Regions from separate parts of the Streptomyces sp. NPDC002044 genome, predicted to be linked through region 3. Evidence: riboswitches for the same ligand, from Rfam matches in the RefSeq annotation. Region 3 holds a riboswitch; each other region holds the start of a gene.

Region 1 (2,252 bases), on a different contig from region 3:
GCGGCGGATCGGGCGTACGGCCAGGAGCGCGAGGGCGCAGCCGAGCCCGATCGCGGCCCCGGCCGCCAGGAGCCGGTGGACGCCCCAGAAGGCCCAGCCGAGCCCGCTCAGCCCGCACCCGGGCATCAGCAGCGGCAGCTCGGGAACCATCGCGGCCGCGAGCGGCATCAGCGGGAACAGGAGCATCGCGAGTCCGCCCGCGAACAGCGGGCGGGCGGGGCGCAGGCGCATCGTGATCAGGCCGCCGAGGACACAGCCGGCTCCGAAGGCGCTCTCCGCGTAACCGAACGCCGCCGTGCCGTGCGCCTCGATGACGGACGCCGCGCCGAGCGCGTACCCGACCCCGCTCACGCCGTAGCCGAGCGACAGCCCCACGTACGGCCGGGGCCGAGGGGGCCCGGCGGGTCTCCGGGCAGAGGGTGCGCCGGTGACCGCACGGACGCGGTGGGGGTACGGCGAGTGGTGTCGTCGCGCGCCCGCCGGCGCCCCAGTTCACCGTCCGCCATCCGGACCGTTGTATTCATCCTCGAGTCCCACGGCCTAGTGTGGCTCCCGCAGCTGGTTCGCCCCCGTCAGCCGGACGGGTCGCGTCGTAAGAGGGAACCCGGTGGGAATCCGGGACTGCCCCGCAGCGGTGAGCGGGAACGACCGCCGTCATACGCACTGGACCCGGGACGGGTCTGGGAAGCGACGGCCAGTAGGTGCCCGCCGGGAGACCGGCAGGCGTGCCCGCGAGTCCGAAGACCTGCCCGTTGCCCGTGCGCGATCGACCGCGCGCGGTTTCCCGGTGACCTCGTGGGCGGGTCGGCGTGCTTCAGGCGGATCCTCCCGTCGCGTACCAGCCGTACGCGACCCCGGGGCCCCGCCCGTTCCGGCACCCTTCGCGCCCTCCGCCCTCACCGGGCCCATGGAGACACGCTCGCGAAGGAGAGTTCCGTGACCACCGAGTCCGCAGCCGCGGCAGTACAGGCCACCGTGTACGGCTACCCCCGTCAGGGCCGGAACCGCGAACTGAAGAAGGCCATCGAGGGCTACTGGAAGGGCCGCGTCAGCGCCGAAGCCCTCCGGGACACCGCCCGCGACCTGCGCGGCGCCAACTGGCGGCAACTGGCCGAGGCGGGCATCCACGAGGTTCCGACCGGGGACTTCTCGTACTACGACCACGTCCTGGACACCACGGTCATGGTCGGCGCGGTCCCCGCCCGGCACCGGGAGGCCGTGGCCGCCGACCCGCTCGACGGCTACTTCGCGATGGCGCGCGGCACGCAGGACGTGGCCCCGCTGGAGATGACCAAGTGGTTCGACACGAACTACCACTACCTCGTCCCCGAACTGGGCCCCGACACCGCCTTCACGGCCGACTCCGCCAAGCAGGTCGCCGAACTGACCGAGGCCCTCTCCCACGGCCACACCGCACGGCCCGTACTGGTCGGCCCGGTCACCTACCTGCTCCTGGCCAAGCCCGCCCCCGGGGTCGCCGACGACTTCGAGCCGCTGACCCTGCTGGACCGGCTGCTGCCCGTGTACGCGCGGGTCCTCGCCGACCTGCGCGCCGCGGGCGCCGCGTGGGTCCAGCTCGACGAACCGGCCCTGGTCCAGGACCGCACCCCGGCCGAACTGAACGCCGCCACCCGCGCCTACCGCGAGCTGGGCGCCCTGACGGAGCGTCCCAAGCTGCTCGTGGCCTCGTACTTCGACCGGCTGGGCGAGGCCCTTCCGGTCCTGGCGAAGGCTCCCGTGGAGGGACTCGCCCTCGACTTCACCGACCGGGCCGCGGCGAACCTCGCCGACCTCGCCGCGGTCGGCGGCCTCCCGGGCAAGCGTCTGGTCGCGGGCGTCGTCAACGGCCGCAACATCTGGATCAACGACTACCAGAAGTCGCTGACCACCCTCGGCACCCTCCTGGGCCTGGCCGACCGGGTCGACGTCGCCGCGTCCAGCTCCCTCTTGCACGTCCCGCTGGACGCCGACGTGGAGCGCGACATCGACCCGCAGATCCGGCGCTGGCTGGCCTTCGCCCGCCAGAAGACGGCAGAGATCACCACCCTCGCCCGCGGGCTGGCCCAGGGGACCGGCGCGATCGGCGCCGAACTGGCCGCGAACCGGGCCGACCTGGCCTCCCGCGCCGCCTCCCCCATCACCCACGACCCGGCGGTGCGGGCCCGTACCGGGGCGATCACCGAGTCGGACGGCCGCCGCTCCCGGCCCTACCCCGAGCGCGCCGCCGCCCAGCGGGCCCACCTGGGGCTCCC
Region 2 (2,252 bases), on a different contig from region 3:
CCCACGGAGAACAGCAGCGGCAGCGCCCCGGTGAAGCAGAAGCCCAGCGGGATCCGGAACGCCCGCCACAGCTGCCGCCCCGCCACCCCGGCGGGGCCCAGCAGCAGGGCGAGGGTCGCCGCGGCGACCAGCGGCCCGCCGGGCCACGGCGGCAGGCACACCGCCGTGACCGTCAGGCCCACCCCGAGCACCGCCTTCTCCAGCGGATGGCGGCGGCGCCAGCGGCTGCCGTGCGCCGCCGCGTCGATCGGCAGCACCGCCTACGACTGCGCGGAGGCGTCGGGCGCGGTGGCGCCGGTGGCGCCCGCCGCGGCGGCACCCTGGCGGCGCCCCTTGCGGACCCCGAAGTAGTACGCGAGCACGCCCGCGCCGAGCGCCGCCTGCAGGGCGAACAGCGCCGACTCGATCTCCCCGGAAGGGGGTTCGTACAGCGGCGTGAACCACGGCTCGTAGTCCGGCTTCAGCTCGGTGATGGCCGTCTCCGCCTGCGCGTCGGCGCCCGCGAACGGCTCTTCCTTGCCCTCGCCCAGTCCCAGCGCGAGCGGGAGCACGGCCAGCGCCGCGACCAGGAGCAGCAGCAGGGTGTTGATCTTCGCGTTCCGGCTCATCAGACCGTCGCCTCCCGCTTGGTCTTGCCGGACGTGAGCTTCGCGACGCCGAGCCGGATCAGGTCCGACTTGCTGGACTGCATCAGCAGCCGTACGACGAGCACGGTCAGCAGGCCCTCGCTTACCGCGAGCGGGATCTGCGTCAGCGCGAAGATCTCACCGAACTTCACCAGCGAGCCGGTGAAGCCGGTGGCCTGGTCGGGGAAGGCCAGCGCCAGCTGGACGGAGGTGACGCAGTAGGTGACCAGGTCGGCGAAGAAGGCACCGGAGAACACGGCGACCATCAGCGGCGCGCCGGTCCCGCGCAGCAGGCGGTAGACGGCGTACCCGGCCCAGGGTCCGGCGATGGCCATCGAGAAGACGTTCGCGCCGAGGGTGGTGAGCCCGCCGTGCGCCAGCAGCAGCGCCTGGAACAGCAGGGTGATCGTCCCCAGCACCGCCATGACCGGCGGCCGGAAGAGGATCGCTCCGAGCCCCGTTCCGGTGGGGTGCGAGCAGCTGCCCGTCACCGAGGGGATCTTCAGGGCGGACAGGACGAACGTGAACGCTCCGGCCGCACCGAGCAGCAGCGTGCTCTCCGGGTTGGCCTTGACCTCGCGGGTCAGGGCGCGGACCCCGTGTACGACAAAGGGAGCGGACGCGGCGCCCCAGGCGACCGCGTGCAAGGGGGGCAGAAACCCCTCGGCTATATGCATGAGTAGAGACCTCTCCAGCACCTCGTGGATGGACGACGCGCCTCGGCCGGTCTCCTGGCTCACGGGTGCTGATGCCCGGGCTCCGCCTTCCCGGGGCCGAGCGGTCACCCGCACGACGCCCAGTGGCTTCCCGTAGGAGTGGAGCCGGACTTCCCGATCACAGTGGCGAGGGCCGCACCGGTTTTTCACCGGTTTCCCGAACACCAAGGCCCGATGACCCTAGTCGGCCGCGCGGACCGGTCACAACCCGCCCCTCGCGGGCGCCGTCCGCTGGCGCTCCGGCCGGGGCCCGGACAGGGTGGGAGCGTGCCTGCCGATGATGAAACCCCGACCCCGCCCGACTACTCGGGCCTGTCCGCCGTCTACGTGAACTGCACGCTCAAGCGATCACCCGAGGCCAGCAACACCGACGGCCTGATCGCCCGGAGCCGCGCGGTCATGGAGGCGGCCGGCGCCCGGACCTCGGTCATCCGCGCCGTCGACCACGACATCGCGACCGGCGTCTGGCCGGACATGACCGAGCACGGCTGGGAGAGCGACCAGTGGCCGGTCCTCTACAGCCGGATCATGGACGCCGACATCCTCGTGCTGTGCGGGCCGATCTGGCTCGGTGACAACAGCTCCGTGATGAAGCGGGTCATCGAGCGGCTCTACGCCTGCTCCTCCCTGCTGAACGAGAAGGGCCAGTACGCGTACTACGGGCGCGTCGGCGGCGCGCTGATCACCGGCAACGAGGACGGCGTCAAGCACTGCGCCATGAACGTCCTCTACAGCCTCCAGCACCTGGGCTACGCGATCCCGCCCCAGGCCGACGCGGGCTGGATCGGCGAGGCCGGCCCCGGGCCCTCCTACCTGGACCCGGGCTCCGGCGGCCCCGAGAACGACTTCACCAACCGGAACACCGCCTTCATGTCCTGGAACCTGATGCACCTGGCAGCCCTGCTCAAGC
Region 3 (2,252 bases):
CGTCGTCCAGGCCAAGAACTTCCTGAAGTCGAAGCTCGTCAGCTCCTCCGGTGCTTTCGATTCCCTGTACGGCATCAACACCAACTCCAACGGCTGGGCCGTGTCCGGCCTGGGCGCCTGCGGCATCAACCCGCAGACCGGCGACTTCCTCACCTCGACGGGCAAGACCCCGGTCGACTTCCTGATCGCCCAGCAGTTCAACCCGGGCGGTGGCTTCAAGTACCTGCCGAGCGACACCTCGCCGCAGGCGTACGCCTCCGTCGACGGCCTGCGCGCCGTCGCCGGCGGCGGGTTCACGGCCGCGCCCCCCACGCCGGTGACGGCGGGCGCCCCGAAGTGGGTCGCGCAGTCGACGTTCACGGCCGGTACGGCCACCAGGCTGGCGCTGACCGTCGACGACGGCGCGGGCGGCCTGAAGGTCTGCTCGGTCGCCCTCACGCCGACCGGCACCACGACCACCCTCGGCGCCGTCCTCGCGGCGGCGACGTCGGCGGCGACCCCGGCCGGCTGCGTGACAGCGGTGACCCCGTCCTCGGGTGCCACGGGCACCATCACCAGCGTCAACGGCAAGGCGAACAGCGGAGCCGGCACCTGGAAGGTCGGCGTCGACGGTTCGGCCTTCGCCGGCGCCGATCGCGGCAAGGTCATCAACGTGGGCGACACCATCGCCCTGCGCTGGGGCGTCTGATCCCTGACCGGTGCGGGCCCGCGGCGCGCGGGCCCGCACCGGGGCACGGCTAGAAGGACGTCCAGGTGAAGGCGACCTTGTCGCCGGCCTTCAGCTTGAACTGGCAGCCGCCCACCGGGGTCGGGGTGCCGTTGACGGATATGTTCCAGTAGGCGACGCCCCCGCCGCTGACCTGCTTGATGGTGTCGACGGAGAAGTCGTCGAACGACGCGTACCAGGTGCCGTCCCAGGTGAAGTGCCGCTTGCGGGCGGCGTCGTCGAGCGCCGCGGTCGCAGTGGGCACGGCGGTCGGGTTGGCGCCGCCGTTGGTCCCGTCGCAGGTGTGGGTGCCGCCCGTGGCGGTGGTGACGTCGTGACCCTTCGTCTTGATCTTGCCCTTGAAGAGCAGGCCGTTCGGTCCCTGGACGGAGAGGGACACCTTGACGGGTGCGTTGGTGTTCGGCGTCGCCTTGGCCTGGGCGACGGCCGGAGCGGTACCGAGGGCGAGCCCGAGGGCCGCCGCGGTGATCACGGCGCGGTGGATGGTGACGTTGCGCATGGGAGCGCCTTCCTGGTGCGAACCGGGGTCCGGGCGCGGGGACCCCGGCCCGCCCGCGCGCGGACGTCTCCCGTGAACCGCCTGCGGGAAGCGGGCGGGGGAGGGCGGCACGGCGTTGGCCCGGGGCTCCACGCCGTAGACCATGACGGGGCGAAGCGGTGCACGTGACGCGCGGGTTTTCCGACTCACGGCAACGGGGCCGCACACGGTTGCAGGTCAGCGCCGGAGTCTCACCGGCTTCCCCCGGACGCGGACGCGTTCGGTACGCGCTCCGGGGCGCTGCCCGGAGCAGCTGAATCATAGGGCAGCGCGGTGGCGGGAATCCGGTGATCTCCGCCACTGTGACGAGGAGGCTCGCCCCAGGGGCCCGCAGCCCAACGGGAGGATTCCCAGGACGAGTTCGACGCGTTTCGGGAGCGGTGGATTCGTTGTGCCCATCGACAGGCATGGGGGATCAGGTTAGCCTTCCCTAAGTTCGCCCGGGTGTCGCTCCTTCGGCGTGCCCTGCTCTCGGCTCCCCCACGCACGGCAATCGGCTGCCCCCGCAGGATTGGGAGTGACATGTCACAGGATCTTCCTGACGACGCGCCAGTGATCCACGACCTCATCGGCATCGGCTTCGGGCCCTCGAACGTGGCGATGGCGATCGCACTCGGCGAGTACAACGCAGGCGTCGGACGACAGGAGGCGATCACCGCCCACTTCTTCGAGCGGCAGCCGCGGTTCGGCTGGCACCGGGGCATGCTGATCGACGACGCCACGATGCAGGTCTCGTTCCTGAAGGACCTGGTGACGCTGCGGAATCCGTCGAGCGAGTACAGCTTCCTCTGCTACCTGCAGAGCAAGGGCCGGCTGATCGACTTCGTCAACCACAAGAACCTGTTCCCGCTGCGGGTGGAGTTCCACGACTACTTCGAGTGGGCCGCGGCCAAGGTCGACGACATGGTGTCCTACGGTCACGAAGTGGTCGCCGTGCGGCCCGTCGTGCGCGAGGGCGTCATCGAGTACGTGGACGTGACGGCCCGT

Evidence for each region. A riboswitch is a leader RNA that binds a small molecule or an ion and turns the genes downstream of it on or off. The one in region 3 is predicted to bind cobalamin.
Region 1: another riboswitch for cobalamin. It lies ahead of metE (5-methyltetrahydropteroyltriglutamate--homocysteine S-methyltransferase); the one in region 3 lies ahead of ABT106_RS24090 (DUF4430 domain-containing protein).
Region 2: another riboswitch for cobalamin. It lies ahead of ABT106_RS07725 (energy-coupling factor ABC transporter permease); the one in region 3 lies ahead of ABT106_RS24090 (DUF4430 domain-containing protein).

The regions. Positions count from the first base shown of each region.
Region 1 covers NZ_JBEOXU010000132.1:10,981-13,232, forward strand. Annotated here, with positions in the region: cobalamin riboswitch at 543-767, shown strand; gene metE (5-methyltetrahydropteroyltriglutamate--homocysteine S-methyltransferase) at 937-2,252, shown strand, end outside.
Region 2 covers NZ_JBEOXU010000019.1:28,761-31,012, forward strand. Annotated here, with positions in the region: gene cbiQ (cobalt ECF transporter T component CbiQ) at 1-257, opposite strand, end outside; gene ABT106_RS07720 (energy-coupling factor ABC transporter substrate-binding protein) at 261-608, opposite strand; gene ABT106_RS07725 (energy-coupling factor ABC transporter permease) at 608-1,303, opposite strand; cobalamin riboswitch at 1,331-1,526, opposite strand; gene ABT106_RS07730 (flavodoxin family protein) at 1,610-2,252, shown strand, end outside.
Region 3 covers NZ_JBEOXU010000115.1:4,124-6,375, forward strand. Annotated here, with positions in the region: gene ABT106_RS24085 (prenyltransferase/squalene oxidase repeat-containing protein) at 1-688, shown strand, start outside; gene ABT106_RS24090 (DUF4430 domain-containing protein) at 738-1,226, opposite strand; cobalamin riboswitch at 1,380-1,500, opposite strand; gene ABT106_RS24095 (lysine N(6)-hydroxylase/L-ornithine N(5)-oxygenase family protein) at 1,788-2,252, shown strand, end outside.